DNA from 2 places in the Streptomyces sp. NPDC054887 genome. Region 2 is predicted to be linked to the other one. Evidence: riboswitches for the same ligand, from Rfam matches in the RefSeq annotation. Region 2 holds a riboswitch; the other holds the start of a gene.
What was found. A riboswitch is a leader RNA that binds a small molecule or an ion and turns the genes downstream of it on or off. The one in region 2 is predicted to bind glycine.

Region 1 (15,843 bases), on a different contig from region 2:
GGAATGGAGCTCACCTATGCCAATGAGGAGAAGCCACTCGGCACCGCGGGCAGCGTGAAGAACGCCGAGGAAGCGCTGAAGGACGATGCCTTCCTCGTCATCTCCGGCGATGCCCTCACCGACTTCGACCTCACTGATCTGATCAGATTCCACAAGGAGAAGGGCGCACTCGTCACGGTGTGCCTGACCCGTGTGCCGAACCCCCTGGAATTCGGCATCACGATTGTGGACGAGGCGGGAAAGGTCGAGCGGTTCCTGGAGAAGCCCACCTGGGGGCAGGTCTTCTCCGACACCGTGAACACGGGCATCTATGTGATGGAGCCCGAGGTGTTCGAGTATGTGGAAGCGGACGTGTCCGTCGACTGGTCCGGTGACGTCTTCCCTCAGCTGATGAAGGAAGGCAAGCCGATCTACGGCTACATCGCCGAGGGCTACTGGGAGGACGTCGGCACGCACGAGAGCTACGTCAAGGCTCAGGCCGACGTGCTCGAGGGCAAGGTCGACGTCGACCTCGACGGGTTCGAGATCTCTCCGGGCGTGTGGGTCGCGGAAGGCGCCGAGGTGCACCCCGACGCCGTACTGCGCGGGCCCCTCTACATCGGTGACTACGCCAAGGTCGAGGCCGGCGTAGAGCTGCGGGAACACACCGTGGTCGGGTCCAACGTCGTCGTGAAGAGCGGCGCGTTCCTGCACCGGGCCGTCGTGCACGACAACGTCTACATCGGCCAGCACAGCAACCTGCGCGGCTGTGTGATCGGCAAGAACACCGACATCATGCGGGCCGCGCGGATCGAGGACGGCGCTGTCATCGGCGACGAGTGCCTCGTGGGTGAGGAATCGATTGTTCAGGGCAATGTGCGGGTCTACCCGTTCAAGACCGTCGAGGCGGGTGCCTTCGTCAACACCTCGGTGATCTGGGAGTCCCGGGGCCAGGCGCACCTCTTCGGTGCGCGGGGCGTCTCCGGGATCCTGAACGTCGAGATCACTCCCGAGCTGGCGGTGCGCCTCGCGGGCGCCTATGCCACCACGCTCAAGAAGGGGGCGACGGTCACCACCGCGCGCGACCACTCCCGTGGTGCGCGTGCGCTGAAGCGGGCCGTCATCTCCGCGCTGCAGGCGAGCGCCATCGACGTACGCGACCTGGAGAACGTGCCGCTGCCCGTCGCGCGTCAGCAGACGGCGCGGGGCAGCGCCGGCGGCATCATGATCCGTACGACACCCGGTGTTCCGGACTCCGTCGACATCATGTTCTTCGACGAACGCGGCGCCGACCTCTCGCAGGCGGGGCAGCGCAAGCTGGACCGGGTGTTCGCGCGCCAGGAGTACCGGCGGGCCTTCCCCGGCGAGATCGGCGACCTGCACTTCCCGGCGAGCGTGTTCGACTCCTACACGGGGTCTCTGCTGCGGAATCTGGACGTCTCGGGTATCGCGGACGCCGGGCTCAAGGTCGTCGTCGACGCGTCCAACGGAAGCGCCGGGCTCGTGCTGCCCAGCCTCCTGGGACGCCTCGGGGTCGACGCGCTGACCATCAACCCGGGTCTCGACGAGTCCAGGCCCACGGAGACGATCGACTCCCGGCGGTCCGGTCTCGTACGACTCGGTGAGATCGTCGCGTCGGCGCGGGCTGCCTTCGGTGTGCGGTTCGACCCGGTGGGCGAGCGGCTGTCCCTCGTGGACGAGCGCGGACGGATCATCGAGGACGACCGGGCGCTGCTGGTGATGCTCGACCTGGTGGCGGCCGAACGGCGCAGCGGCCGGGTCGCGCTGCCGGTGACGACGACCAGGATCGCGGAGCAGGTCGCGGCGTACCACGGTACGCAGGTGGAGTGGACGACCACCTCGCCCGACGACCTGACCCGGGTCGGCCGCGAGGAGTCGACCATCTTCGGTGGCGACGGGCGCGGCGGCTTCATCATCCCCGAGTTCAGCAGCGTCTTCGACGGCGCCGCGGCCTTCGTGCGGCTGATCGGGCTGGTGGCCAGGACGCAGCTCACGCTGAGCCAGATCGACGCGCGGATACCGCGAGCCCATGTCCTCAAGCGGGATCTGGCCACGCCGTGGGCCGTGAAGGGACTCGTGATGCGTCGCGTGGTCGAGGCGGCCGGGGACAGGTTCGTCGACACCACCGACGGCGTGCGGGTGGTGGAGGCGGACGGTCGGTGGGTCATGGTGCTGCCCGACCCGGCGGAGGCCGTCACCCATCTGTGGGCGGAAGGACCCGACGACGACTCGGCCCAGGCGCTCCTCGACGAGTGGTCGGCGGTCGTGGACAGCGCGGGCCGCTGACGTCCGAGCGGTGTGCCGGACGGCGTGGGACGACGCCGTCCGGCACACCGGTGGGGCCATTCGGCGGTAGCCGCCGTGGCGTGCGACGATGTGCGGCATGTCGCAGCAGTCCCCTGATCGGAGTACGTCTCCGCCACCCCGGCGCCCCGACGCGTCCATGTCGCTGCTGACCAATGTGATGGACCACAGCCTCGACGACGGGTACGCCGAGGCGACTGCGCGCAGACAGGCCGACGGCAGCGCGGGCATGCCCCGCACGCTGCGCGCGAAGCTGGGACTGGCGGCCGGCCTGGTGCTGGCCGCCCTCGTTGTCACGGTGGGTGCGGCGCAGGCGCGCATAGAGGCGCCGGTGATCGCCAAGGAGCGGGAAGAGCTCATCGACCGGGTGGAGGCGGAGACGTCCGCCGCGGACGACCTGGAGCGGAACGTCGACCGGCTCCGCGTCGAGGTGGGGGAGCGGCAGCGCAGGGCGCTGCGGGAACACGGTGGTGACCAGGGCGGCCTGGTGGCGCTGCTGTCCGGTGCGACGGCGGTGCAGGGCCGCGGTGTGAAGCTCGTCGTCGACGACGCGAAGGACACCGAGGAGGGCGGCGGCGGGCCGCGGGAGGGCACCAGCTTCTCCGACACCGGCCGGCTGCGGGACCGGGACATGCAGCGCGTCGTCAACGGTCTGTGGTCCTCGGGCGCGGAAGCGGTGGCCATCAACGGTCAGCGGCTGACCTCCCTCTCGGCGATCCGGGCGGCCGGCGACGCCATACTGGTCGACAACCGGCCGCTGGTGCCGCCGTACACCGTGCTGGCGGTGGGGGACGGGCAGCGCCTGAGTACGGCTTTCCAGGACAGCGCCGACGGCCAGTACCTGCACGTACTCCAGGAGAGCTACGGCATCAGGACCAGCATTTCCGCTCAGGAGCAGGTCCGGCTTCCCGCCGCACCGAGCCTGATCGTACGTACAGCAGAGCCGCTGGTCGCGGGTGCAGGGAAGGCCGCGGCCAACACAGGGAAGGGCACATCGTGATCGCCGTACTGGGCCTCGTCGTGGGAGTCGTGGTCGGACTGTTGGTCCGGCCCGAGGTGCCGGCGGTGGTCGAACCGTATCTGCCGATCGCCGTCGTGGCGGCGCTCGACGCGGTCTTCGGCGGCTTGCGGGCCATGCTCGACGGCATCTTCGTCGACAAGGTCTTCGTGGTCTCCTTCCTGTCCAACGTCGTGGTGGCGGCCCTGATCGTGTTCCTGGGCGACAAGTTGGGCGTCGGCGCGCAGCTGTCCACGGGCGTGGTCGTGGTGTTCGGCATCCGTATCTTCTCCAACGCGGCGGCGATTCGCCGTCACGTGTTCCGGGCGTGAGGCGGATGAGTACAGAAGACAGCCCTCGGCGCGACGAGGAAGAAGCGGCACCCGCGGCTCAGGAGGCGGTCGCGCAGCGGCCGGCGACGGGGCGTCAGAGACTTCTCGCCGGACTGTGGCCGCCGCGGGTGACGCGGGCGCAGCTGATCGTGGCCCTGCTGCTGTTCGTGCTCGGCCTCGGGCTCGCCATCCAGGTCCGGTCGAACAGCGACGACAGCGCCCTGCGGGGAGCGCGGCAGGAGGACCTCGTCCGCATCCTGGACGAGCTGGACGACCGTACGCAGCGGCTCGAGGACGAGAAGCAGAAGCTCGACGACCAGAAGACCGAGCTGGAGAACAGTTCGGACCAGGCGGAAGAGGCGCGCAAGCAGACGCTGGAGAAGGAGCGTCAGCTGGGCGTGCTGGCCGGAACGGTGGCGGCGCAGGGCCCCGGAATCACGTTGACGATCACGGATCCGCACTCCACGGTGGAGGCGGACATGCTCCTGGACGCCATTCAGGAGCTGCGGGCGGCGGGTGCCGAGGCGATCCAGATCAACGACGTCAGGGTCGTCGCGGACACGTACTTCCTCGACGGCGGAAGCGGTGTGCAGGTGGACGGGAAGAAGGTTTCCGCTCCCTACCGCTTCGAGGTGATCGGCAAGCCGCAGGACTTGGAGCCCGCGCTCAACATCCCCGGCGGCGTTGTCCAGACGCTGGAGGAGGAGCGGGCCGTCGTCACCGTGACGCGCTCGCAGAAGATCGTCGTGGACGCCTTGCGACCGGCGAAGCAGCCTGACTACGCTCAGTCGTCGTCGCCGTGAGGCAGGGGCGCATGGGGGCGCGGGGACAAGGGCATGAGGTTGCGGGGGGTCGACGCACAGAAGCTGTGGTGCGTGGTGGAAACTGTTTGGTGGATACGGACGTTGTGAAGATGTCCGGTTCGGCAGGTGTGTTCATTCAGGGTTCGTCCTGCCCCACGGGCGGGTCTGTTTCAGTCAAGGGGAATCGCCCGTGAAGTTGTTTGCGAAGTTGTTCGGCAAGAGCGCACGCGAGGACGGTGCGAACGGCACTGCCCGTCACCGCGCGCCGCGTGGTGGAGAGGTGGAGGAGCAGGGTGGCGAGCGCCCGCTCTTCCGTGACGAGGTCGCCGGTCCCGGCGGTGACATTTCGGGCGGACCGGGCGCGTCGTCTGTTGACCCGGCCGGTCCCGGCCGCATAGGTTTCGGGGAATCAGCCCATGCCCCGCAGGGGCAGCCGCGGCAGGAGGATCCGTCCATGTCGGCCTTGCCGGTTTGTACGAGGTGCGGGCACCGCAATGCCGAGGCCAGCCGTTTCTGCTCCAACTGCGGAGCGCCGCTGCGGGCCGGTGCGGCCGCCGAGCGTCCGTCCGAGACGACGTCGACGATCTCCATCTCGGGGCTCGAGGCGTACGAGGCGGAGGCGACGGGGCAGACCGCCGCTCCCTCGCTGTCACCGGAGGCCCAGGCGGCCGTCGACGCCCTTCCGCTGGGTGCGGCGCTGCTCGTGGTGCGACGCGGTCCCAACTCGGGCAGCCGCTTCCTCCTGGACGGTGAGCTGACCACGGCGGGCAGGCACCCGCAGAGCGACATCTTCCTCGACGACGTGACCGTCTCGCGTCGCCACGTGGAGTTCCGCAGGGGTGCGGACGGCGGTTTCACCGTCTCGGATGTCGGCAGTCTCAACGGCACCTACGTCAACCGCGAGCGGATCGACTCGGTCCCGCTGGCGAACGGTGACGAGGTGCAGATCGGTAAGTACCGGCTGGTCTTCTACGCGAGCCAGCGGGCCATCTGACCCGTACGGGAAGGTCCATGCAGCGAACACCGACGGGCGGTGCCGGAAGCGGCACCGCCACCGCGGGCGAACGGCTGGTGAGCATCGGCACCGTTCTGAACCTGCTGCGTGACGAGTTTCCCGAGGTCACCATCTCCAAGATCCGGTTCCTGGAGACCGAGGGGCTCGTCGAGCCGCAGCGGACCGCTTCCGGCTACCGCAAGTTCACTCCCGGCCATGTCGAGCGGCTGGCCCAGGTGCTGCGCATGCAGCGCGACCACTACCTGCCGCTCAAGGTCATCCGTGAGCACCTCGACGCCCTGGAGAGGGGCGAGCAGGTGCGGCTGCCGGTGGCCGGGGGCCAGGGCGAGCAGGGGGACGTTCCGGCCGACGGCGGTGGGGACCGTCCGACCGCGGCCAGGATCGGCCGCCAGGAGCTTCTGGCGGCCGCCGAGGTCGGCGAGGAGGAACTCGAGCTCTGGGAGTCGTACGGGCTGGTGTCGCCCCTGCCGGGAGGCGGCTACGACGCCGAGGTCGTCACGGTGGCCAAGCTCGTCGCCGAATTCGGACGGTTCGGTCTCGAACCGCGGCATCTGCGCGCGGTGAAAGCGGCTGCCGATCGCGAGGCCGCCCTCGTCGAACAGGTGGTCGCACCACTGCGCCGGCACCGGAATCCGCAGACCAGAGCCCATGCGGAGGCCACGGCCAAGGAACTCGCGGAACTGTCCGTCAGGCTCCATTCGGCCCTGATTCAGGCGGCGCTCGGCGTGCGGCTGCACTGAGCTCGGGGGATCCCGACTACCCAAACCTGCCAAGCACGTCCTAGGGTTGCTGTGTGAACGAGCTCGACGTCGTAGGTGTCCGGGTAGAAATGCCCTCGAACCAGCCGATCGTGCTCCTGCGCGAAGTGGGAGGCGATCGGTACCTCCCCATCTGGATCGGGCCGGGAGAGGCGACCGCGATCGCCTTCGCCCAGCAGGGGATGGCCCCTGCCAGGCCGCTGACCCATGACCTCTTCAAGGATGTTCTGGAAGCGGTCGGCCAGGAGCTCACCGAAGTCCGCATCACCGACCTGCGGGAAGGGGTCTTCTACGCCGAGCTGGTCTTCGCCAGCGGAGTGGAAGTGAGTGCCAGGCCGTCCGACGCCATAGCGCTGGCCCTGCGCACCGGAACGCCGATCTACGGCAGTGACGGGGTGCTGGACGACGCGGGCATCGCGATTCCCGACGAGCAGGAGGACGAGGTGGAGAAGTTCCGCGAATTCCTCGACCAGATCTCTCCCGAGGACTTCGGGACCAACAGCCAGTGAGCCGCGCGCCAGGGGCTGTCCGCGCATTCGAGTAGCCTTTCCCCGCAGTGAGGCACGGGAAACCACTCTCAGGGTGATTATCACTCGGCGTGCCGAGTGTGGCGATCGTTGACGCACCCCGGGTGACTGCCTACCGTCGACAGGGCAGGTCAAGGACGGAGGTCGGCGTGAGAAGCAGCGGCGACGGTACGGTGGCGGGCGGGCCGTATCCGCTTCACGGCAGTGCGGTCGACCCTCTGGCGGGGCGGCAGGGCGCGACCCCGGCCGTGGGCGGGCCGACGGCCGCCGACGGCACGGAGAGCATCGGGTACCGGGGGCCCACCGCCTGTGCGGCGGCCGGGATCACGTACCGGCAGCTCGACTACTGGGCGCGCACGGGGCTGGTGGAGCCGAGTGTGCGGCCCGCCTACGGTTCCGGCACGCAGCGCCTCTACAGCTTCCGCGACGTCGTCGTCCTCAAGATCGTCAAGCGCTTCCTGGACACGGGTGTGGCCCTCCAGAACATCCGGGCCGCCGTCCGGCACCTGCGCGACCGCGGTTTCCAGGACCTGGAGCGCATGACGCTCATGAGCGACGGGGCGACGGTGTACGAGTGCTCCTCGCCCGACGAGGTCGTCGAACTGCTCCAGGGGGGCCAGGGCGTCTTCGGCATCGCCGTCGGCGTGGTCTGGCGCGACGTGGAGAGCGCGCTGTCCCAGCTGCACGGCGAGCGGGTCGACACGGGCGAGACCCTGGTCGGGCACAACCCCACCGACGAGCTGGCGCGGCGCCGCAACAAGGCCGGCTGACCCGGCGGACCGGCCCGTGGCCGCGCCGCCGCCCGCCGATTGTCAGTGCCGTACGGCAGCATCGGTGGTGTGAGACCCGCGCCCACCATCCTGCATCTGGACATGGATGCCTTCTACGCCGCCGCGGAGCAGGCGTCGAAGCCGAGCCTGCGCGGAAAACCGGTGGTCGTGGGCGGTATCGGCACCCGCGGGGTGGTCGCCACGGCTTCGTACGAGGCCAGACGGTACGGGGTGCACTCCGCTATGCCCGTGGCGCAGGCGCGCCGGCTGTGCCCGAACGCCGCCTACCTGATGCCGCGCTTCTCCCTGTACCGGTCGGTGAGCGAGCAGGTCATGGAGCTGCTCGGGCGGCTGTCGCCGCTCGTGGAGCCGCTCAGCCTGGACGAGGCCTTCGTCGACCTGGAGGCGGGCGGGGTGGCCGACGACGCGGCCTCGGCCCGCCGGGCGGGAGAGCTGCTGCGCGCGGACATCAAGGCGGTCACCGGGCTGACGGGTTCCGTGGGGCTCGCGGGGTCCAAGATGCTCGCCAAGATCGCCTCCGAGCAGGCCAAGCCGGACGGTCTGGTGCTCATCGAGCCGGGGACCGAGCGGGAGCTGCTGGCGCCCATGCCGGTGCGGGTCCTGCCCGGGGTCGGGCCGGCCACCGGTGAGCATCTGCGGCGGGCGGGCATGACGACCGTCTCCCACCTGGCGGAGGCGGGCGAGGACGAGCTCGTACGGCTGCTGGGGAAGGCGCACGGGGTCTCCCTGTACCGGATGGCCGTGGGCCACGACGAGCGGCCCGTGGTGGCCGAGCGGGACGCGAAGTCGGTGTCGGTCGAGGACACCTTCGAGGTCGACCTGCACGACCGGGTCCGGGTCAGGAACGAGGTGGTGCGGCTGTCCGACCGGTGCGTCGAGCGACTGCGCGCGGCCGGGCGCTCGGGCAGGACCGTGGTGCTCAAGGTGCGCAGGTACGACTTCTCCACGCTGACGCGCTCCGAGACGCTGCGCGGGCCGACGGACGACCCCGCGGTGGTGCGGGAGGCGGCGGGAAGGCTCCTGGAGTCGGTGGACACCACCGGCGGGGTGCGGCTGCTGGGCGTGGGCGTCACCGGGCTCGCCGACTTCACCCAGGAGGACCTCTTCGCACAGGCCGCGGGTGAGTCGGCGCAGTCGGCGGCCGAAGCGGGGGGCGCGGCGCGGGAACCGGCCGAGACGGCTCGCGACGAAGGGCCGGCGGCGCCCCTCGTGGAGGAGCCGCCGCGGCGGCGGTGGCTGGCGGGACAGGATGTACGGCACACCGAGTACGGGGCCGGGTGGGTGCAGGGCAGCGGCGTGGGGCGGGTGACGGTGCGGTTCGAGGAGCCGACGTCGGCGCCGGGGCGGGTGCGGACCTTCACGGTGGACGATCCGCGGCTGACTCCGTCGGACCCGCTGCCGCTGGTGCGGGCGGCCGGGGATCAGGAGGGGTCGTCGCCGGCCAGCCGCCCGAAGTCCCGGTCCGTGGCCGGTGAGGAGATGTCGAGCCCGTAGTGGTGGTAGAGCTGGAGCTCCTGCTCCGGGGAGAGGTGGCGGCCGACGCCGAAGTCGGGCGCTTCCCTGATCAGGGCGCGGTCGTACGGCACGCGGAGGGTGGCGTCGACCACCTTGCTGGGTTCCAGTGGAACGAAGGCGTCCCGGCTGAAGAGGCCGGTGCGTACGGCCGCCCATTCGGGCACGCCCGTGGCGTCGTCGAGGTACACCTCGTCCACCGTTCCGATCTTGGTGCCGTTGCGGTCGAACGCCTTGCGGCCGATCAGGCTGCGCGGATCGATGTCGGTCTGCACGGTCCCTCCAACTGCTGGCAACTGCTCGTAGCCCCGTAAAGCCTACGAAAGGGCACAACTGTGGACTCGGCCACTCGAGGGATCCACGACGGGCCTCGCTGGTAGGCTGGCCAGTGGCTGCTGACCCCGTGCGGGAGAGTCTCCGGTGAACATGCCGGAGGCGCCGAAGGAGCAAATCCTCCCCGGAATCTCTCAGGCCCCCGTACCGCACGGACGAGGTCACTCTGGAAAGCAGGACGGGCGCCGTACGGGCACGTGCCGGAAGACGGCACAGCACCCGTCGCGGATCCCTTCCTCACCGACGGTGAAAGCCGGAACGACCCTCGACGTCAGCGACGTCCGTACGGTCTTCCGGTGAAGCTCTCAGGTTGAGATGACAGAGGGGGAGGCCGTCCGGGTACCCGTGCCGTGGTGCCCCTCGCAGGTCGCGTCAGACCAGGAGGCCTTCCGCAGATGACCGCAAACCGCATTCCGCTCTCAGAGCTCGAGCGTGGCATCCCCTTCGAGCAGCGCCACATAGGGCCCGATGCCGAGGCTCAGGCCAAGATGCTCGCCCAGGTCGGGTACGGCTCGCTGGACGAGCTGACCGCGGCCGCGGTGCCGGACGTCATCAAGAGCGCCGAGGCGCTCGGGCTGCCGGACGCGCGCACCGAGGCCGAGGTGCTGGCGGAGCTGCGCACGCTCGCAGACCGCAACCAGGTGCTGGCCCCGATGATCGGGCTGGGGTACTACGGCACCTTCACGCCGCCGGTGATCCTGCGCAACGTCATGGAGAACCCGGCCTGGTACACGGCGTACACGCCCTACCAGCCGGAGATCTCGCAGGGCCGCCTGGAGGCGCTGCTGAACTTCCAGACCATGGTCGCGGACCTGACCGGGCTGCCGACCTCCGGCGCGTCGCTGCTCGACGAGGGCACGGCCGCGGCCGAGGCGATGTCGCTCGCGCGCCGCGTCGGCAAGGTCAAGAACGGCGTCTTCCTGATCGACTCCGACACGCTGCCGCAGACGGTCGCCGTTATCCAGACGCGCGCCGAGCCGACCGGCGTCGAGGTCGTCGTCGCGGACCTGTCCGGCGGCATTCCGGCCGACGTGGCCGAGCGCGGCGTCTTCGGCGTGCTGCTCCAGTACCCGGGCGCGTCCGGCGCCGTGCGGGACATCAAGCCCGTCATCGAGCAGGCGCACGAGCTCGGGGCCGTCGTCACCGTCGCCGCCGACCTGCTGGCGCTGACCCTGCTGACCTCGCCCGGCGAGCTCGGCGCGGACATCGCGGTGGGCACCACGCAGCGCTTCGGCGTGCCGATGGGCTTCGGCGGCCCGCACGCCGGGTTCATGGCCGTACGGGAGAAGTTCGCGCGCAGCCTGCCCGGGCGGCTCGTCGGCGTCTCCGTCGACGCCGACGGCAACAAGGCGTACCGGCTGGCGCTCCAGACCCGCGAGCAGCACATCCGCCGCGAGAAGGCCACCAGCAACATCTGCACCGCGCAGGTCCTGCTCGCGGTCATGGCCGGCATGTACGCCGTCTACCACGGCCCCGACGGCCTGCGCGGCATCGCGCGCCGCACGCACCGCTACGCGACGCTTCTCGCGGAAGGGCTGCGCGCCGGCGGCGTCGAGATCGTGCACGGCGCGTACTTCGACACGCTGACCGCGCGCGTCCCGGGCCGGGCGGCCGACGTCGTCGCGGCGGCCCGTGAGGGCGGGGTCAACCTGCACCTGGCCGACGCCGACCACGTCTCCATGGCCTGCGACGAGACGACGGGCCGCGCGCAGATCGCCGCCGTCTGGGCCGCCTTCGGCGTCGACGCCGACATCGAGGCGCTCGACGAGCGGGCGGCCGACACGCTGCCCGAGGGAATGCTGCGGAGCGACGCGGTGCTCACGCACCCCGTCTTCCACCAGCACCGCTCCGAGACCGCGATGCTGCGCTACCTGCGCAAGCTCGCCGACCGTGACTACGCGCTGGACCGGGGCATGATCCCGCTCGGCTCGTGCACGATGAAGCTGAACGCGACCACCGAGATGGAGCCGGTCACCTGGCCGGAGTTCGGCGCCGTCCACCCCTTCGCGCCCGTCGAGCAGGCCGAGGGCTACCTGACGCTGATCCACGAGCTGGAGGAGCGCCTCGCCGAGGTCACCGGCTACGACGCGGTGTCGATCCAGCCCAACGCCGGTTCGCAGGGCGAGCTCGCGGGCCTGCTGGCGGTACGGGCGTACCACCGCGCCAACGGCGACGACCAGCGCACGGTGTGCCTGATCCCGTCCTCCGCGCACGGCACGAACGCCGCGAGCGCGGTCATGGCCGGTATGAAGGTCGTCGTCGTCAAGACGCGCGAGGACGGCGAGGTCGACGTCGAGGACCTGCACGCCAAGATCGAGCAGTACCGCGACGAGCTGTCGGTGCTGATGATCACCTACCCGTCCACGCACGGGGTGTTCGAGGAGCACGTCGCCGACATCTGCGCGACCGTGCACGAGGCCGGCGGCCAGGTGTACGTCGACGGCGCCAACCTCAACGCGCTGGTGGGGCTGGCGAAGCCGGGCAAGTTCGGCGGCGACGTCTCGCACCTCAACCTGCACAAGACCTTCTGCATCCCGCACGGCGGCGGTGGCCCCGGCGTCGGCCCGGTCGGCGTCCGCGCCCACCTCGCGCCGTACCTGCCGAACCACCCGCTCCAGCCGACTGCCGGTCCGGAGACGGGCGTCGGGCCCATTTCGGCCGCTCCGTGGGGCTCCGCGGGCATTCTGCCGATCTCCTGGGCGTACGTCCGGCTGATGGGCGGGGAAGGGCTCAAGAGGGCCACACAGGTCGCCGTGCTGGCCGCGAACTACATCGCCAAGCGCCTGGAGCCGCACTACCCGGTGCTCTACACCGGCCCCAACGGTCTGGTGGCGCACGAGGCGATCGTCGACCTGCGGCCGCTGTCGAAGGCGACCGGCGTCAGCGTGGACGACATCGCCAAGCGCCTGATCGACTACGGCTTCCACGCGCCCACCATGTCGTTCCCGGTGGCCGGCACGCTGATGATCGAGCCGACCGAGAGCGAGGACCTGACCGAGATCGACAGGTTCTGCGACACGATGATCGCTATTCGTGCGGAGATCGAGAAGGTCGCGTCGGGCGAGTGGCCCGCGGAGGACAACCCGCTGCGCAACGCGCCGCACACCGCGGCCGCGCTGGGCGGCGAGTGGGAGCACGCGTACAGCCGTGAGGTGGCGGTGTTCCCGGCCGGGGTCTCGGCCGCGGACAAGTACTGGCCGCCGGTGCGCCGGATCGACGGTGCGTTCGGTGACCGCAACCTCGTGTGCTCGTGCCCGCCGCTGGACGAGTACGACAACTGACGTACGCCGTACGCGCCACGGGGCGCGGACATGGGTCGGGGCCGGTTCGGAGGATTCCTCCGGGCCGGCCCCTCGTCGTACCGGTGAAGCCGGATCGCCGGCCGGTCAGGCGGCCTTGACGACGTCGAGCGGACGGTGCGGAGCGATGATCTGCCCGTCCGGCAGCAGCTCACCGGTGTCCTCGAAGACGAGGACTCCGTTGCACAGCAGGCTCCACCCCTGTTCGGGGTGGTGCGCCACCAGGTGGGCGGCCTCCCGGTCGGCGGAGTCGGCGGTCGGGCAGGGTGGCTGGTGCTGGCACATGGAAGGGTTCTTTCGCTGCGATGTGGTGAGTGTCCTGCGGCTCGATGCGGTGTTCATGGCCGCCCCCCGTATCAGTCGGTCCGGTCCCAGTGTTGCCCCACGGGCGTCTTTCCGCAGGGATTTCACGGCAGCTCTCCTTACTGATTAATGACGCGTCACTCGTGCGGACGGTTCAGCTCAACCGGGGTGCCTCTTCGGGTGGTTCGGGGTGGCCGATACGGGCTAGTCCGGTTGGGGGGTACGGGGGCCCGGACGCCGCTGTGCCCCGTGACCGGAGCGGCCACGGGGCACAGCGGGCGTCGGCGGAGGGCGGGCCGGACGGCGCCGCGCAGGGGCGGGCGGCGTCAGGCGGGCTGGCTCAGCAGCGGAACGGTGGGCGGCGTCAGGCGATGGGTCAGCAGCGGCAGAAGGTCGGCGGCCCGGTGCGGCCGGTGGGAGGCGATGCCCGGCGGTGCGGGCGCGAGGGGTACGAGCAGGTCGGTCGGCAGCGGCATGGCCTCGGGCTCGTCGGCGTCGGCCGCCGGGCCGTCGTGCAGCCACAGGGTGAGCATGTAGAGCTCCGGTACGGACAGCAGGCGCGGCTGGTAGCGCCCGGTCAGCGCCTCCGCCTGGCGCAGGGCGAGCTGGCTGGAGGCGAGGTACGGGCCTTCGCAGAAATGGGAGAAGGCCCAGCCGTCGGCGGTGAGCACCGTGTCGGCGGCGGCCACCGTGCGGTCGCCGCTGCGGATGAGGAACCGCCAGCCGGTCAGCCGGGTGCGCGGCGGCCTGCCTGACGGGATGATTCCGTCGAGTACGTGGAAGGGAAGCGGGAACTCGGGGCTGAGCGGTCCCTGAGCCGCGCGGAGGGCCGGGGGACGGGCCTCACGAACGGCGGTGGGGGAACCGAGTGCCGCGAGGACGCTGCGCAGGGCGGGCGCGGGAGCCGGGGGAACAAGCAGCGGCATGGTGGGTCGCCTCTCACTTGGAGACACGGTGATGCGTGGGTGTGCGTGGGCGGTGCGGACGGCGCTGTCTGCGTTCCGGGGTCAGAGGGGGGCCGTGCGGCGATAGGCCGGGCGCCGACTCTCTGCCTCGTCTGCGGAGTTTATACGAGCCGTGTTCACATGATGTTTCCGCTAGCCGTCGCCGGCATTGCGGGCAAGGCGGTATCAGGACCCTTTACTGCGGAGAATCTACCCATTCATCGGCAGTGTCAGGCCCGTGGCCTGGAAAGTCCCGGCGCCAGCGGTAGGCCGAAACACATCGGCTTTTGTACCAGCCGCCCGGGCCGGTATCTGCTCACTGCCGCATGCCGCGTGAATGTGCCCGGTGAAGTTCCAGAATCAGGGTACCCGGTGATTGATGGCCGCGGGGCGTTACTGATCAGCCCGTCTGGGCATCATCGACCGTGACACGGGTGCCCGATGCTGTGAGCCGCCCACTCGAGGAGGGATGCTTCGATGGGGGAGAAGGTCGTGGCAGGCGGGTTCGACCTGTCGGACCGGCAGAGGTACCGGAGGAAACTCCAGCAGTGCCTGGAGGGGCTGGGGCGACTGCTGGCGGAGAAGAGCTTCGACCGTCCCAAGAACTTCATGGGCCTGGAGATCGAGCTCAATCTCGCCGGCGCCGACGGTATGCCGAAGATGATGAACGCGGAGGTCCTGGAGCGGATCGCCAGCCGTGATTTCCAAACGGAACTCGGGATGTTCAATCTGGAAGTGAACATTGTTCCGCACCGGCTGGGCGGCCGCGTTTTCGATCAGCTCGCCGAAGAGCTGCGCACGGGTCTGGGATACGCGCACAGGAAAGCCCAGGAGGTCGACGCGGGCATCGTGATGATCGGGATTCTTCCGACGCTCGGACGTCAGGACCTGGTCTCCGCGAACCTCTCCGACGTCGACCGCTACCAGCTGCTCAACGATCAGATCGTCACCGCCCGCGGCGAGGACTTCACGGTCGACATCTCCGGAGTGGAGCGCCTGAACTGCACTTTCGGGTCGATCGCGCCCGAAGCGGCCTGTACGTCCGTGCAGTTGCACCTCCAGGTCACGCCGGACCGGTTCGCGGACGTGTGGAACGCGGCGCAGGCGGTCGCGGGGGTGCAGATCGCGCTGGGCGCCAACTCGCCGTTCCTCTTCGGCCGCGAGCTGTGGCGCGAGTCCCGGCCGCCCCTGTTCCTCCAGGCCACCGACACCCGGCCGCCGGAGCTCCAGAGCCAGGGCGTACGGCCCCGTACGTGGTTCGGGGAGCGGTGGGTGGACTCGGCGTACGAGCTCTTCGAGGAGAACCTGCGGTACTTCCCGTCGCTCCTGCCCATCTGCGACGACGAGGACCCGCTCCTGGTGCTCGACGACGGCGGCGTGCCCCGGCTCCAGGAACTGGTCCTGCACAACGGGACGATCTACCGCTGGAACCGGCCCGTGTACGGGCTGGCCGACGGCGTACCGCACCTGCGGGTGGAGAACAGGGTGCTGCCCGCCGGGCCGACCGTGACGGATGTGATCGCCAACGCCGCCTTCTACTACGGACTCGTCCGGGCGCTCGCGGAGGACGCGCGGCCGGTGTGGAAGCGGCTGTCGTTCCAGGACGCGGAGGAGAACTTCGACACCGCGTGCAGGTTCGGCATCGACGCGGAGATGATCTGGCCCAGGCCGGGACGCGCCGGCGGGACGACGCGGGTGCCGGCCGTCAAGCTCGTACGGGACGAACTGCTGCCGCTGGCCGCGGCCGGGCTCGACGCGTGGGGCATCGAGCCGGCGGACCGCGACTACTACCTCGGAGTCATCGAGCAGCGGTGCAGGCGGCGCGTGAACGGGGCGTCCTGGCAGGTCGACACGTACCACCGGGCCCTGGAGGCCGGTCTGGAGCGCGAGGCGGCGCTGGCCGCCACCACCCGCCGCTACAGCGA
Region 2 (15,843 bases):
GCGCGCAGCTCAGGGCGCGGACGCCGTCGCGGCGGACGGTGCGGGTGCGGGGTGTGTGGGGCTGGAATCCGGATGCGTCAGTCGTGAGGTCCACTGAAGAACGCCCTTGGGGCCGCTAGTCCCGAGGAGCCCTGTGCTCCTGGTGTGGCGGCGACGCCAAGAAGTTACCGTCCGGCGGCGGAGAGTGACGAAGCGGTCCCTGCTTATGGCCGGAACTGGGCATTCAGGGGCGGAAAATGTGCTCGTTTCGCGGAAGACGTTTCGCGGCGAAGCACTTCAGCCGATTGCCGCCCGGCCGCCACTCGGCCGCCCCCCGGCCGGCGCTCGACTGCCGCCCGGCCGGCGTGCGCCGGGTGCCTGCCGGGCCCTGTGGCCGGACCGATAATCTGTGCGGGTTCTGATCAGCACCAGAAGGGGTGGGTCCAGTGGCGGACATCGAGTCGGCGCGCAAGGCGTTCGAGCGGTACGACCTCAACCGGGACGGGACGATCTCGGCGGTCGAGTACAAGAGCGTCATGGCGCAGCTCGGTGACCCCTACGTCACCGAGACGGTGGCCCAGGCCGTGATCAACTCCCACGACGGCGACGGTGACGGCAAGCTCACCTTCGACGAGTTCTGGGCGTCCCAGAACAAGGGCTGACGCCGCGCGGTACGGGCCCGGACCCCGCAGCTCAGGCTGTCGGGTCCGGGCCCGTACGCGTGCGGGCGCCCATGTCCGCGAGCTCGGCCCCGGCCGCTTCCAGCCAGCCGATCCAGAAGTTCTCCAGGTCGATCCCGGCGCGCAGGACGAGGTGCCGCAGCCGGTCGGCGTCGCCGGCCCGGCCGTCGCCGAAGTCCCGTTCCTCGATCGCCCGGTACTCCGCCAACTGCGCCCGGTGGAGGGCCAGATGGCGGAGCACCTCCGCCTCCAGGCCCTGCGTGCCCACCACCCCCGCCGCGCGCAGGCGCAGCAGGAGTGCGTCACGGATGGGCTTGGGTTCCTCGATCCGGGCCACCCAGGCGGCCAGTTCGTCGCGCCCGGCGGCCAGGACCTCGTACTCCTTCTTCTGGCCGCGCGTCGGCTGCCGCGGGCCGGGCAGCGCCCGGATCGCGCCGGACTCCTCCAGCTTCCCCAGCTCGCGGTAGATCTGCTGGTGCGTCGCGGACCAGAAGTAGCCGATGGACTTGTCGAACCTGCGGGTCAGCTCCAGCCCGGACGACGGCTTTTCGAGCAGCGCGGTGAGGATGGCGTACGGGAGGGACATGAGCGCATCCTAAGGAGGCCGGGCCTCACAGGGTCGCCGCGAGTTCGGTCCCCTGCCGGATCGCGCGCTTCGCGTCCAGCTCGGCCGCGACGTCCGCGCCGCCGATGAGGTGCACGGGCAGCCCGGCGGCCAGCAGGGTGTCGTACAGGTCGCGGCGCGGTTCCTGCCCGGTGCACAGGACGACCGTGTCCACGGCGATGACCTGCGGCTCGCCCCCGACCGTCACGTGCAGGCCCTCGTCGTCGATGCGGTCGTACGAGGCTCCCGCGACCATCGTGACGCCGCGGTGCTTGAGCTCGGTGCGGTGGATCCACCCGGTCGTCTTGCCGAGCCCGGCGCCGACCTTGGTGGGCTTGCGCTGGATCAGGTGAACGGTGCGGGTCTGCGGCGGCCGGGCCGGGGCCTGGAGGCCGCCGCGTGCGCCGTACTCCATGTCGACGCCCCACTGGGCGAAGAACACCTCGGGGTTCAGGCTCGCCGCGTCGTCGTCGCCCGTGGACGTGTCCGTGAGGAACTCGGCCACGTCGAAGCCGATGCCGCCCGCGCCGATGACCGCCACGCGGTCGCCGGCCTTCGCCTCGTCGCGCAGCAGGTCGAGGTAGCTGATGACGCTGGGGTGGTCGATGCCCTCGATCCGCGGGACGCGCGGGGTGACGCCGGTGGCCAGGACTATCTCGTCGTAGCCGGCCGCGGTGAGGGCCTCGGCGGTGGCGTGGGTGCCGAGGCGCAGCTCGACGCCGTGCTCGTCGAGCTGGTTGCGGAAGTACCGCAGCGTCTCGTTGAACTCCTCCTTGCCCGGCACCTTGCGGGCGATGTTGAGCTGGCCGCCGATCACGTCGGAGGCGTCGTACAGCGTCACGGCGTGGCCGCGCTCGGCCGCCGTCACCGCGCAGGCGAGCCCGGCCGGCCCGGCGCCGACGACGGCGACGCGCTTGGCGCGGCGGGTGGGGGAGAGGACGAGCTCCGTCTCGTGGCAGGCGCGGGGGTTGACCAGGCAGGAGGTGATGAGCCCGCTGAAGGTGTGGTCGAGGCACGCCTGGTTGCAGCCGATGCAGGTGTTGATGGCGTCGGCGCGTCCGGCCGCGGCCTTGGCGACGAAGTCGGGGTCGGCGAGGAACGGGCGGGCGAGCGACACCATGTCGGCGCAGCCGTCGGCGAGCAGTTCCTCGGCCTTCTCCGGGGTGTTGATGCGGTTGGTCGTCACCAGCGGGATGCTCACGGAGCCCATGACCCGCTTGGTCACCCAGGCGTACGCGCCGCGCGGCACGGAGGTCGCGATGGTGGGGATGCGGGCCTCGTGCCAGCCGATGCCCGTGTTGATGATGGTCGCGCCGGCCGCCTCGATCGCGCGGGCCAGGGTGACGACCTCCTCCAGCGACGAGCCGCCGGGGACGAGGTCGAGCATCGACAGGCGGTAGACGAGGATGAAGTCCGGGCCGACGTGCTCCCGCACGCGGCGCACGATCTCGACAGGGAAGCGCATGCGGTTCTCGTACGAGCCGCCCCACCGGTCGTCGCGGTGGTTGGTGTGCGCGGCGGTGAACTCGTTGATCAGGTAGCCCTCGGACCCCATGATCTCCACACCGTCGTACCCCGCCGACTTCGCGAGGCCCGCCGCGCAGACGAAGTCCTCGACGGTCTCCTCGACCTGGGCGTCGGTCAGGGCGTTCGGCGTGTACGGGCTGATCGGCGCCTGGATCGCGCTCGGGGCGACGAGGTCGGGGTGGTACGCGTACCGGCCGAAGTGCAGGATCTGCATCGCGATCCTGCCGCCCGCGCGGTGCACCGCCTCGGTCACCTGGCGGTGCTGGGCCGCCTCCTCGGGCGTGGTGAGCTTCGCGCCGCCCGGGTACGGGCGGCCGGCGTCGTTCGGGGAGATGCCGCCGGTGACCATGAGACCGACGCCGCCGCGGGCGCGGGTCGCGTAGAACTCGGCCATCCGCTCGAAGCCGCGCTCGGCCTCTTCGAGCCCGACGTGCATGGAACCCATGAGCACGCGATTGGGCAGGGTGGTGAAGCCCAGGTCGAGCGGGCTCAGCAGGTGCGGGTACGCAGTCGTCGGACTCATGCCGCAATGTGTAGTCCACGCGGAGCCGCTTGTGCAACAAGTTGCATAAAGAATGCCGTGTTAGTTGGACGACATCCGCGCCTCGTACAGTGTTCGGGCCGGCCGTACGAGCCGGCCCCCCTCCGCGTACGACAGGCTCAGGTTCTCTTGCCCTCCCTCGCAGTGTCCCGCCCCGTGTGGCTCTCGCCCAAGGTCTTCCGTACCGAGTTCCTGGCCGGCCTCGTGGTCGCACTGGCACTGATCCCCGAGGCGATCTCGTTCTCGATCATCGCCGGCGTCGATCCGGCCGTCGGCCTCTTCGCCTCCTTCACAATGGCCGTCACGATCGCCTTCGTCGGCGGGCGGCCCGCCATGATCTCGGCGGCGACGGGAGCGGTGGCACTGGTCATCGCCCCGCTGAACCGCGAGTACGGCCTCGGGTACCTGATCGCCTGCGTCATCCTCGCGGGCGTCTTCCAGATCGTCCTCGGCGCGCTCGGGGTCGCGAAACTGCTGCGGTTCGTGCCGCGCTCGGTGATGGTCGGCTTCGTCAACTCGCTCGCGATCCTGGTCTTCATGGCGCAGGCGCCCGAGCTCACCGACGTGCCGTGGGCGGTGTATCCGCTGGTCGTGGCCGGCCTGGTGCTCATGGTCCTCTTTCCGAGGATCACCCGGGCGGTGCCGGCCCCGCTGGTCTCCATCGTCATCCTGACGACCGTGACGCTGGCCGCCGGAATCGCCGTACCGGACGTGGGGGACAAGGGCGACCTGCCGTCGTCCCTGCCGGTCCCGGGGCTGCCGGACGTGCCCCTCACCGTGGAGACGCTGAAGATCGTCGCCCCGTACGCGCTGGGGATGGCGCTGGTGGGGCTGATGGAGTCGCTGATGACCGCCAAGCTGGTCGACGACATCACGGACACGCGCTCCAGCAAGACGCGCGAGTCGATCGGCCAGGGCGTCGCCAACATCGTCACCGGCTTCCTCGGCGGCATGGGCGGCTGCGCGGTGATCGGGCAGACGATGATCAACGTCAAGACGTCGGGCGCCCGCACCCGCCTGTCGACGTTCCTCGCGGGCGTCTTCCTCATGATCCTGTGCGTCGTCTTCGGGCCGGTCGTGTCGGAGATCCCGATGGCGGCCCTGGTCGCGGTGATGATCCTGGTCTCGGCGGCCACCTTCGACTGGCACTCCGTCGCGCCCGGGACGCTGCGGCGGATGCCGCTCGGCGAGACCGTCGTCATGGTCGTCACCGTGCTGTGCGTGGTGGCGTCGCACAACCTCGCCGTCGGAGTGGTCGTCGGCTCGGTCACCGCGATGGTCGTCTTCGCCCGGCGCGTCGCCCACCTGGTCGACGTCACGGCGGTCACCGACGAGGACGCCGGACGGATCGTCTACACGGTCACCGGTGAGCTGTTCTTCGCGTCGTCCAACGAGCTGGTCGAGCAGTTCGACTACGCGCTCGGCGGCCCCGGGCACGTCGTCATCGACTTGACCGCCGCGCACATCTGGGACGCGTCGTCGGTCGCCGCGCTGGACGCCATCACGACGAAGTACGAGCAGCGGGGCCGGACCGTGGAGATCGTCGGGCTGAACCAGTACAGCGCGAAGATGCACGGCACGCTCAGCGGGGAACTCGGCGGCGGCCACTGACGCGCGGCGCGTGTCCGCCGCCCCGGCCGGGGCGCGGCCCGCGACGGGTGTGGGGGCACGACTGGGGTCGGCGCGGCCCGTGCCGGAGTTGGCAGGGGTGACCGGGGCGACCGGGGCGGTGACGGGGGCCGGGGCGGCGGCGGTGTCCCGAGCGCCCGGGGAGTGGCCGGGGCGTGGGTGCCCGGTGGGGCGGGGTGGCCCGGGCGGGCGCGCGGGGCGCTCACAGGGCGCTGTAGACCGCCTCCACCAGCGCCATCTTGCGCGGGTCGTCGGCGATGTTCGGGCCCATTCGGTTCATCACGTACCCCATGCCGAGGCCGGCCTCGGGGTCCGCGAGGCCGCAGGAGCCGCCGAACCCGTCGTGCCCGAAGGCCCGCGGGTTCGGTCCGTACGAACCGCGCGGGCCGCTCAGCCACAGGCCGAGCCCGATCTCCGTGTCGTGGCCGAGCCCCGCACCGAGCACCAGGTCCCTGTCGCCGCCCTGCCCCTCGCGGGCCCGCTCGACCATGTCGCGGGAGAGTACCCGGCGCTCGCCCAGACGCCCGCCGCCGGCGTAGATCCCGTAGAGGGCGGCCACCGCGCGGGCCGTTCCGTGGCCGTTCGCGGCGGGCACCTCGGCGGCCCGCCACTCGGGGGTGTTGGCCTGCGCCGCGCCGGGGCCCGGGTTGAGCAGGGCCGCGAGCGCGACCGGCTCCAGGGCGGCGAAGAGCGCCGCCTGCTCACCGGTGGGCTCGGTCCGGGCGTGCACGAGTTCGGCGGCCCGCCCGGCCTCCCGCTCCGGCAGCCCGATCGTGAAGTCGATGCCGAGCGGCCCGGTGACCTCCCGGCGGAGATACGCGCCGGGGAGCAGGCCCGTGACGCGCCGGACGACCTCGCCGACCAGGAACCCGTACGTGATCGCGTGGTAGCCGGACCGCGTGCCCGGTTCCCACCACGGCTCGGTGGCGGCGAGGCGCGCGCAGGTCAGCTCCCAGTCGTACAGCTCGGCGAAGGTGTGCGGCTCGCGCAGCCCGGCGAGTCCGGCCCGGTGCGACAGGAGGTGGCGTACGGGAACGGCTTCCTTGCCGGCGGCCGCGAACTCCGGCCAGTACGACGCGACCGGGGCGTCGAGATCGAGCAGCCCCCGGTCGGCCAGCAGATGGGCGCAGAGGGCGGTCGGCCCCTTGGTGGTCGACCACACGTTGACCACGGTGTCCCGCTCCCACGGCCGGCTGCGCGCGGCGTCGGCCCAGCCGCCCCAGAGGTCGACCACCGTCTCGTCGCCGACCAGCACGGTGACGGCGGCGCCCAGCTCACCGCGCTCCCGGAAGTTCTCCTCGAACACGGCGCGCACGGCGGCGAAACGGTCGTCGCAGTGACCGTGGATCTCAGGGACGGGCGCAGGCGTGGGCCGGCTCATCGAGGCCTCCGGACGGCAGTCGGCTGGGTCGCAGAGCAACATACCGACTGGTCGGGCTGACCGGAAGACGGCAGGCCCGCCCGACATCCGCGACGGGCCCCGCGGACCACGCCCCGTGCGGAGTGCGGCCCGCCGGGACACCTCCGCCGCACGTCCGCGCACGGCGAACCGGACTGTCCCGGCCGGACGCGCCGGCCCGGACAGCCGCGGCGGCAGGTCAGATGTTGACGCCGAAGTCCGTCGCGATGCCGCGCAGGCCCGAGGCGTAGCCCTGGCCGACGGCGCGGAACTTCCACTCGGCGCCGTTGCGGTACAGCTCGCCGAAGACCATGGCGGTCTCGGTCGAGGCGTCCTCGGAGAGGTCGTACCGCGCGAGCTCGTTGTTGTCCGCCTGGTTGACGACCCGGATGAAGGCGTTGCGCACCTGGCCGAAGCTCTGGCCGCGGCTCTCGCCCTCGTGGATCGAGACCGGGAAGACGATCTTGTCGACCTCGGCGGGCACGGTCGAGAGGCTCACCTTGATCTGCTCGTCGTCGCCCTCGCCCTCACCGGTGAGGTTGTCACCGGTGTGCTCGACCGAGCCGTCCGGGCTCTTGAGGTTGTTGAAGAAGACGAAGTGCTGGTCCGACACGACCTTGCTGTTGACATCGAGCAGCAGGGCGCTGGCATCGAGGTCGAAGTCGGTCCCGGTCGTGCTGCGTACGTCCCAGCCCAGGCCCACCGTGACGGCGGTCAGGCCGGGGGCCTCCTTGGAGAGCGAGACGTTGCCGCCCTTGGAGAGACTGACACCCATGAAGATCCCTGCTCAATCCGGCGCGGGCCGCGCCCTTTGACGATCTCTTTGCCCAACCCGCCAACGCTTGCGCGGCCCGCTCAGTTCCCGGCCGCCGCAGTCAGTCCTCCGAATGGCCGACCGGGATGACGAGTTCGGGGCGGTCCCACATCACCGCGGGCGGGTTGGCGCGCTCGGTTCCGGTCCGCCGCCCGCCCACGCCGAGGTAGAAGCCCTCGGCGGGCGGGTGCGAGACCACCCGCACGCCGGTGATCCCCGCGGCGCGCGCCTCGCCGCGCAGGTGACCGACGAGCCGGCGGCCGATGCCGAGGCCCTGGGCCGAGTCGGCCACGAACATCAGGTCGAGCTCCGGCGGTTCCAATATCAACGAGTAGAAGCCGAGCACCCGGTCGTCCCCGGCGTCGACCGCCACGAAGACCCGGTGCGCCTCGATGTAGTCCGGCCCCACCCGGTACCCGGCGACCATGGGTGCGTACGGCCCCTCGTACGCGCCGGAGCTCCGCACGAGCCTGGTGAGACGCTTCGCGTCCCGTGCGGTGGCCCGCCGGATGCTTGTAACGCGTGAAGCCATATCGAGAGTATTACCCACCGTCCGGCTCCGGGGCCACGGCCGCCGGCCGCGAACCCCGCTGTTCACGCGGCGGCTCCGGCGGCCGGCCCTCCGCGTCACCGGTTCGACCGTCGCCGCCGCCATGCTCCTTGCGCGATCGGCCCCGAACCGGACGGAGAACGGCTCCCATGCGCCCCACAGTCACAGCCACAGCGACAGCCGCAGTCACAGCAGCAGGCACCGGCACATCAGCAGTCACAGCCGCAGCCATAAGCGCAGCCGCACCAGTCGCCGCCCCGAACCCCGCCTCCGCGTACGTCACCTCCATCGCCCACTCCCAGGAGCAGATCCGGGCCGCGCAGCGGCTGCGCCACCGCGTCTTCGCCGAGGAGATGGGCGCGCGCCTCGACTCGCCCCTGCCCGGGCACGACATCGACGCGTACGACGACCTCGCCGACCACCTCGTCGTCACCGAGACCGCGACCGGCGAGGTCGTCGGCACGTACCGGCTGCTGCCGCCCGGCCGCACCGCGCACTCCTACTCCGACGGCGAGTTCGACCTGACGGCCCTCGACGGGCTGCGGCCGTCGATGATCGAGGCCGGCCGCTCCTGCGTCCACCCCGACCACCGCTCGGGCGCGGTGATCAACCTGATGTGGTCCGCGCTCGCCCGGTACGTCCTGCTCTCCGGCCACCGCTACCTGGCCGGCTGCGCCTCCGTACCCCTGTCGGACGGCGGTGCGACGGCCGCCGGCGCCTGGCTGCTCGGCACGGCCAGGCACTCCTCGCCGCCCGAGCTGAGGGTGCACCCCCGCCGTCCCTGGACGCCCGCCGAACTGCCGTCCGAGCGGCCGGGGTACGCCGGCCTGCCGCCCCTGCTGCGGGGCTACTTCCGGCTCGGCGCGTGGATGTGCGGGGCGCCCACCCACGACCCCGAGTTCGACGTCGCCGACTTCTTCGTCCTGCTCGACATGGACCGGCTGGGGGACCGCTACCGCCGTTACTTCCTCGGCGAGGAGCGGTGAGCCCGTGGGCCGTCGACGCGGGGTGCCGCCCGCACTGCGCTGCCCACGCGGCCCCCGCGGTGCCGGCCGCGCGGGCCGTACGGCGCTGCGTGCGGCTCGCGGGCGCGGTCGCCCGCGCGGTGTCCTGCGGCGAGCGGCTCGCCGAACCCCCGGTACTGCGCGAGCGGGCGAGGAGCATGCTCGCCGCCCTCGGGACAACCCTCGCGGCCGATCCCGGACCCCTGAGCGTGCCCAGGGGTGACGGCGGGCCCGGCACCCTCGTCGTGGCCAACCACGTCTCCTGGCTCGACGTCGTCGCCGTACTCGCCGTGGAGCCCGTCACCCTGCTCGCCAAGCGCGAGATCGGGCAGTGGCCGGTCGTCGGAACCCTCGCCCGGCGCGTCGGCACGCGCTTCGTCGACCGGGAGAAGCCCCGCGAGCTGCCCCACGTCGTCGACGACGTGGCGCGCCTGCTCCGGTCGGGCAGGTCCGTACTGGTCTTCCCCCAGGCCACCACGTGGTGCTCCGCGCCCGGCGGCCGGTTCCGGCGGGCCGTGTTCCAGGCGGCGCTCGACGCGGGGGCGCCGGTGCGCCCGGTGACGATCGCCTACGAGCAGGCGGGCGCCCCCAGCACGGTGGCCGCGTTCCTCGGCGACGAGGACTTCGCGACCTCGCTGCGCCGGGTGGCCGGCGCGTCCGGCCTGACCGTACGGATCACTCCCCGCCCACCGCTGCCGCACACCGACCGGCGGTCCCTGGCCGCGGCGGCGCGGGCGGCCGTCGGCGGCGAGCACCCCCTGACCACAGCGAGCGGCGACACGTACCCCTGCCCCGCGCGCTGACGGCCAGGGGGCCGCCTGCGGAGTGACGCCCGCTGTGCGCGCGACAGGCCGCCTGCGGGGTGACGCCCGCTGTGCGCGCGACCGCTGCCCCCGGCCGGCCCGCTTACCCGGTCAGCACTCGATGATGTTCACCGCGAGGCCGCCGCGCGCGGTTTCCTTGTACTTGACCGACATGTCCGCGCCGGTCTCCTTCATGGTCTTGATGACCTTGTCCAGGGAGACCTTGTGGCTGCCGTCGCCGCGCATCGCCATCTTCGCCGCCGTGACGGCCTTCACCGCCGCCATGCCGTTGCGCTCGATGCACGGGATCTGGACCAGGCCGCCGACCGGGTCGCAGGTCAGGCCCAGGTTGTGCTCCATGCCGATCTCGGCGGCGTTCTCGACCTGCTCCGGCGATCCGCCCAGCACCTCGGCCAGCGCGCCCGCCGCCATCGAGCAGGCCGAGCCGACCTCGCCCTGGCAGCCGACCTCGGCACCGGAGATCGACGCGTTCTCCTTGAAGAGCATGCCGATCGCGCCCGCGGAGAGCAGGAAGCGGACCACGCCCTCCTCGTCCGCGCCGGGCACGAAGTTCATGTAGTAGTGCAGGACGGCGGGGATGATGCCGGCGGCGCCGTTGGTCGGCGCGGTGACGACGCGGCCGCCCGCCGCGTTCTCCTCGTTGACCGCCATGGCGTAGAGGGTGATCCACTCCATGGACAGGGCCAGCGGGTCGCCCTCGGAGCGGAGCTTGCGCGCGGTGTTCGCGGCCCGCCTGCGCACCTTCAGGCCGCCGGGCAGGATGCCCTCCTGGGACATGCCGCGCGCGACGCAGTCCTGCATGGCCCGCCAGATCTCCAGCAGCCCCTCGCGGATCTCCGTCTCGGTGCGCCACGCCTTCTCGTTCTCCAGCATCAGCGCGGAGATCGACAGACCGGTGTCCTTCGCCAGGCGCAGCAGCTCGTCACCGGTGCGGAAGGGGTACTTCAGCACCGTGTCGTCGAGCTTGATCCGGTCCTCGCCGACGGCGTCCTCGTCGACGACGAAGCCGCCGCCCACCGAGTAGTACGTCTTCTCCAGCAGCGCCGTGCCCTCGGCGTCGAACGCCCACAGCGTCATGCCGTTGGCGTGGTACGGCAGGGCCTTGCGGCGGTGCAGGATCAGGTCCTCGTCGAAGTCGAAGCCGATCTCGTGCGCGCCGAGCAGCTCGATGCGCCCGTCCGCCTTGATCCGCTCGAACTGCTCGTCGGCGGTCTCGACGTCGACCGTGCGCGGGGAGTTGCCCGCCAGGCCGAGGAGGACCGCCTTGGGAGTGCCGTGGCCGTGCCCGGTCGCCCCGAGCGAGCCGAACAGCTCGGCGCGTATGGACGTGGTGTGCGCCAGCAGTCCGTCGTTCTTCAGACGGCCCGCGAACAGGCGGGCCGCCCGCATCGGGCCGACCGTGTGGGAGCTGGACGGGCCGATGCCGATCGAGAACAGGTCGAAGACCGAGATGGCCACGGGGGAACTCCTCAGGGTGGGTAGACGCCGCTGTCTGCCGGGGTGGTGCAGATGATCAAGGGCGGGTACAAGAGCCGGGGCACCGCACTCACTGTTCAGTGTGCGCGGCGCCCCGTTGTTCAGTCTGTGTCGTACGTAACTACTTCAGACCAGGGTAAAGCGGGTGCTTGCCGGCCAGCGCCGTGACGCGGGCCGAAAGGGCGTCGGCGTCGTACGACGGCTTCAGGGCCTCGGCGATGATGTCCGCCACCTCGGCGAAGTCCTCGGCCTGGAAACCGCGCGTGGCCAGGGCCGGCGTACCGATCCGCAGACCCGAGGTGACCATCGGCGGGCGGGGGTCGTTCGGGATGGCGTTGCGGTTGACCGTGATGCCCAGGCCGTGGAGGCGGTCCTCGGCCTGCTGGCCGTCCAGCTCGGAGTTCCGCAGGTCGACGAGGACCAGGTGGACGTCCGTGCCGCCGGTGAGGACGGACACGCCGTGCTCGGTGACGTCGGCGCGCACCAGGCGCTCGGCCAGGATGCGGGCGCCGTCCAGGGTGCGCTGCTGGCGCTCCCTGAACTCCTCGCTCGCGGCGACCTTGAAGGACACGGCCTTCGCGGCGATGACGTGCTCCAGCGGGCCGCCCTGCTGACCGGGGAAGACCGCCGAGTTGATCTTCTTGGCGAGCTCGGCGGTGGAGAGGATCACTCCGCCGCGCGGGCCGCCCAGCGTCTTGTGCGTGGTCGTGGTGACGACGTGGGCGTGCGGCACCGGGTTGGGGTGCAGGCCCGCGGCGACCAGACCGGCGAAGTGCGCCATGTCGACCATGAGGTACGCGCCGACCTCGTCCGCGATGCGGCGGAAGGCGGCGAAGTCCAGCTGGCGCGGGTACGCGGACCAGCCGGCCACGATCAGCTTCGGCTTGGACTCCTTGGCGAGGCGCTCGACCTCGGCCATGTCGACCTCGCCGGTGGCGTCGTCCACGTGGTACGCGACCACGTTGTAGAGCTTGCCGGAGAAGTTGATCTTCATGCCGTGGGTCAGGTGACCGCCGTGGGCCAGGTTGAGGCCCATGATCGTGTCGCCCGGCTTCAGCAGCGCGAACATCGCGGCGGCGTTGGCCTGCGCGCCCGAGTGGGGCTGCACGTTCGCGTGCTCGGCGCCGAAGAGCGCCTTGATGCGGTCGATCGCGATCTGCTCGACCACGTCGACGTGCTCGCAGCCGCCGTAGTAACGGCGGCCGGGGTAGCCCTCGGCGTACTTGTTGGTGAGTACGGAGCCCTGGGCCTCCATGACCGCGACCGGGGCGAAGTTCTCCGAGGCGATCATTTCGAGGGTGGACTGCTGGCGGAGCAGCTCGGCGTCGACGGCGGCGGCGACGTCCGGGTCGAGCTCATGCAGGGGAGTGTTGAGAAGCGTCATCACGGTCCCGATCGAGGTCTTAGTTGCCGGAGGAGAAGGCGTCGTACTCGTCGGCGGAGAGCAGGTCGCCCGGCTCGTCCGTGACGCGCACCTTGAAGAGCCAGCCGCCCTCGAAGGGGGCGGAGTTCACCAGCGACGGGTCGTCGACGACGTCCTGGTTCGCCTCGACGACCTCGCCGGTCACCGGGGAGTACAGGTCGCTGACCGACTTGGTCGACTCCAGCTCGCCACAGGACTCGCCCGCGCTCACCGTGTCGCCGACGTCCGGGAGCTGTGCGTACACGACGTCACCGAGCGCGTTGGCCGCGAACTCCGTGATGCCGACCGTCGCCACGCCGTCCTCGGCGGTCGACAGCCACTCGTGCTCCTTGCTGTAACGCAGCTGCTGGGGGTTGCTCATGACCTGAATTCTCCTGTACGCGGGGCAGTGGTGGTGAACGGGGCGGTTGTGCGGGGGGTCACTTCTGGCGCTTGTAGAACGGCAGCGCGACGACCTCGTACGGCTCATGCGTACCGCGGATGTCGACGCCGACACCGGAGGTGCCCGGCGCAGCGTGCGCGGCGTCGACGTACGCCATGGCGATCGGCCTGCCCAGCGTGGGGGAGGGGGCCCCGGAGGTGACCTCGCCGATCACCTCGCCGCCTGCGACCACGGGGAAACCGGCGCGCGGGACGCGGCGGCCCTCGGCGACCAGGCCGACCAGCTTGCGCGGCGGGGCGGTCTCGGCGCGCTCGGCGGCGACCAGAAGCGCGGCGCGGCCGACGAAGTCGCCCTCCTTCTCGAACTTCACGACCCGGCCAAGACCCGCGTCGAACGGCGTCAGCGCCGTGGTCAGCTCGTGCCCGTACAGCGGCATGCCCGCCTCCAGGCGCAGGGTGTCGCGGCAGGAGAGGCCGGCCGGGACCAGGCCGGCGTCCTTGCCCGCCTCGGTCAGCGCCTGCCACAGCGTCTCGGCGTGCCGCGGCTCCACGAACAGCTCGAAGCCGTCCTCGCCGGTGTAGCCGGTACGGGCGATGAGCGCCGGGACGCCGGCGACGGTGCCGGGCAGGCCGGCGTAGTACTTCAGCCCGTCCAGGTCGGCGTCGGTGACCGACTTGAGGATGCCGGGGGACTCGGGGCCCTGGACGGCGATCAGGGCGTACGCGTCGCGGTCGTCCCGTACCACGGCGTCGAAGCCGGCGGCGCGCTCGGTGATCGCGTCGAGGACGACCTGGGCGTTACCGGCATTGGCGACCACCATGTACTCGGTCTCGCCCAGGCGGTAGACGATCAGGTCGTCGACGATCCCGCCGTCCTCCTGGCAGATCATCGTGTACCGGGCGCGGCCGAGGCCGATGGTGCCGATGTTCCCCACGAGGGCGTAGTCGAGGGCGTTCACGGCCTGCGGGCCGGTGACGGTGATCTCGCCCATGTGGGAGAGGTCGAAGAGGCCGGCGCGGGTGCGGACGGCGTTGTGCTCGTCGCGCTCGCTGGCGTACCGCAGCGGCATGTCCCAGCCCGCGAAGTCGGTCATGGTCGCGCCCAGCGCACGATGAGTGGCGTCGAGGGCGGTGTGACGGGGGACATTGCTCATGTGCGGGACTCCCAGGGCATGACAGGCGAGGACGATCCTCCCCATCTGTCATCGGAACCTGAGAGGTTCACCGGGAGAGTCCCGGCTTGCACCTTGGGTGGAGCCGCGGCGAAGCGGCTCGCTTTTCAGATCTGCCTCGCCCGCGCGGTACGGGGCCTGAGAGATTCAAGGGAGGAACTTGCTCCTTCGGCGTCCTCGGCACACAGTGCTTCGGACTCTCCCGCGCGGGTTCAAGCGGCCGGTATGGAGTTGGCGCGCACATCATTGCACGCGGGCGGCGGCCCGACAGCACCTGGGCGGATCCTGAAATGGACTTGTGGCGCATTACCTTTTCTTTACACTTTGTGGGCAAGGGTGGGGGAGGGTGGGGGACACCCGACAGGGGGAAGACGATGACGTTGCAGCAGCCCGGTGTGTACGCGACGACCGCGGGGACCGCGCACCGCGCGGTGCCCGCCCAGCAGGGTGTGCCGGTGCGGGCCGCCCGCCGGCCGGCACCCGTCGTCCGCGACCTGCGCGAGCGCGGGGGGCGCGGCCCGCGGGCGCTGTCCTTCGCGGCCGGTGACACGGTGGTGGTGTCCGGCCTGCCGGGCAGCGGCAAGAGCACTCTGATCCGGCGTACGGCGAGCACGGCGGCGCACCGGATCGACTCGCAGGACGCGCGGGAGCGCTGGGAGGCGCTGATGCCCCGCCTGCTGCCGTACGCGCTCTACCGGCCGCTGGTGCGCGCGGCGCACTACGCCGGGCTGTGGCGCGCGCTGCACTCGGGCGAGGGCGTCGTGGTGCACGACTGCGGTACGCAGACCTGGGTGCGGCGGTGGCTGGCGCGCGACGCCCGCCGCCGGGGCGTCGCGCTGCACCTGGTGCTCCTGGACGTGACGGCGGACGTGGCGCGGGCCGGCCAGCAGGAGCGCGGCCGCGGGGTCTCCGGTTACGCCTTCGCCCGGCACCGGCGGGCGGTGGGCCGGCTGGTGCGCGACGCGGAGGCGGGCCGGCTGCCCGCGGGCTGCGCGTCGGCGGTCCTGCTCGACCGGGACGCGGCGGGCGCGCTGAAGGTCATCGACTTCCTCGCCCCGGCGGCCGGCGGCCCCTGCGGCGGCTGACGGCCGGGGGCCCGGGGGAGCCCGGGGGAGCCCGGGGGACGACGGGCGCGTCGCGTTAAAGTCGTGCCGTGGATTACCCAGACTTCCCGGTAGCGGCCCACCCGCACGGCGGCAGCGGCTGGCCCGGCAACGAGCTCGAAGAGGTGCTGGGCGCCTCGCTCGGCAACCCCGCCGCGGGCGGCCGCATAGTCGAGGTGCTCGGGCGCAGCCAGGTGTGGGTGCCGCTGCCCTCCGGCGGCGGGCCCGACTCCCCGAACCTCGACCTGCCGACCGTGCTGATCCACGGCGAGGCGTACGTGCCCGTCTACAGCTCCGAGGAGCAGCTCCGCCACTGCGCGGGACCCCACATGTCCTTCACCGTGGCGCCCGCCCGGGAGTTCGCCCGGGGGCTGCCCCCGCAGCTCGGCATCGCGGTGAACCCGGACGGCGCGGTCGGCGTGCCGCTGCCGCCCGCCGCCGTGGCCGAGCTCTGCCGGGCCGGCCGTACCCCGCTGGACGGGCCGGCCAGTGGCGGCCGGGTCCGGCTCTTCGAGCCGGACTGGCAGGAGGAGCCGGTCGACTTCCTGTCCGCCGCCGCCGGGGAGTTCCAGGAGAGCGGTGTGGTGCTGACCGCCCGCCGCGCCCTGGCCAGCGTCGAGGGCGGCCCCGCGACGCTCTTCGTCGGCGTACAGCTGTCCGCCTGGGAGGGCGCCGACCGCAACGCCCCGATGGACGCGCTGGGCCGGGCGCTCGGCCGCGTCCAGGTGCCGTGGGAG

Region 1: another riboswitch for glycine. It lies ahead of gcvP (aminomethyl-transferring glycine dehydrogenase); the one in region 2 lies ahead of gcvT (glycine cleavage system aminomethyltransferase GcvT).

Annotation. Positions count from the first base shown of each region.
Region 1 is NZ_JBSGYQ010000016.1:111,392-127,234, reverse strand. It holds gene ACWGH0_RS12415 (sugar phosphate nucleotidyltransferase) at 1-2,286, shown strand, start outside; gene ACWGH0_RS12410 (DUF881 domain-containing protein) at 2,384-3,304, shown strand; gene ACWGH0_RS12405 (small basic family protein) at 3,301-3,633, shown strand; gene ACWGH0_RS12400 (DUF881 domain-containing protein) at 3,639-4,436, shown strand; gene ACWGH0_RS12395 (FHA domain-containing protein) at 4,519-5,430, shown strand; gene ftsR (transcriptional regulator FtsR) at 5,448-6,191, shown strand; gene ACWGH0_RS12385 (bifunctional nuclease family protein) at 6,245-6,718, shown strand; gene ACWGH0_RS12380 (MerR family transcriptional regulator) at 6,886-7,506, shown strand; gene ACWGH0_RS12375 (DNA polymerase IV) at 7,576-9,021, shown strand; gene ACWGH0_RS12370 (PRC-barrel domain-containing protein) at 8,949-9,314, opposite strand; glycine riboswitch at 9,436-9,532, shown strand; gene gcvP (aminomethyl-transferring glycine dehydrogenase) at 9,768-12,653, shown strand; gene ACWGH0_RS12360 (DUF5999 family protein) at 12,759-12,956, opposite strand; gene ACWGH0_RS12355 (hypothetical protein) at 13,301-13,900, opposite strand; gene ACWGH0_RS12350 (glutamate-cysteine ligase family protein) at 14,396-15,843, shown strand, end outside.
Region 2 is NZ_JBSGYQ010000003.1:42,984-58,826, forward strand. It holds gene ACWGH0_RS02605 (EF-hand domain-containing protein) at 426-641, shown strand; gene ACWGH0_RS02610 (PadR family transcriptional regulator) at 673-1,245, opposite strand; gene ACWGH0_RS02615 (oxidoreductase) at 1,271-3,313, opposite strand; gene ACWGH0_RS02620 (SulP family inorganic anion transporter) at 3,476-4,942, shown strand; gene ACWGH0_RS02625 (serine hydrolase domain-containing protein) at 5,163-6,341, opposite strand; gene ACWGH0_RS02630 (TerD family protein) at 6,559-7,134, opposite strand; gene ACWGH0_RS02635 (GNAT family N-acetyltransferase) at 7,235-7,705, opposite strand; gene ACWGH0_RS02640 (GNAT family N-acetyltransferase) at 7,873-8,709, shown strand; gene ACWGH0_RS02645 (lysophospholipid acyltransferase family protein) at 8,706-9,530, shown strand; gene ACWGH0_RS02650 (L-serine ammonia-lyase) at 9,642-11,009, opposite strand; gene glyA (serine hydroxymethyltransferase) at 11,149-12,411, opposite strand; gene gcvH (glycine cleavage system protein GcvH) at 12,431-12,811, opposite strand; gene gcvT (glycine cleavage system aminomethyltransferase GcvT) at 12,870-13,985, opposite strand; glycine riboswitch at 14,021-14,120, opposite strand; glycine riboswitch at 14,121-14,218, opposite strand; gene ACWGH0_RS02670 (AAA family ATPase) at 14,378-15,088, shown strand; gene ACWGH0_RS02675 (enhanced serine sensitivity protein SseB) at 15,157-15,843, shown strand, end outside.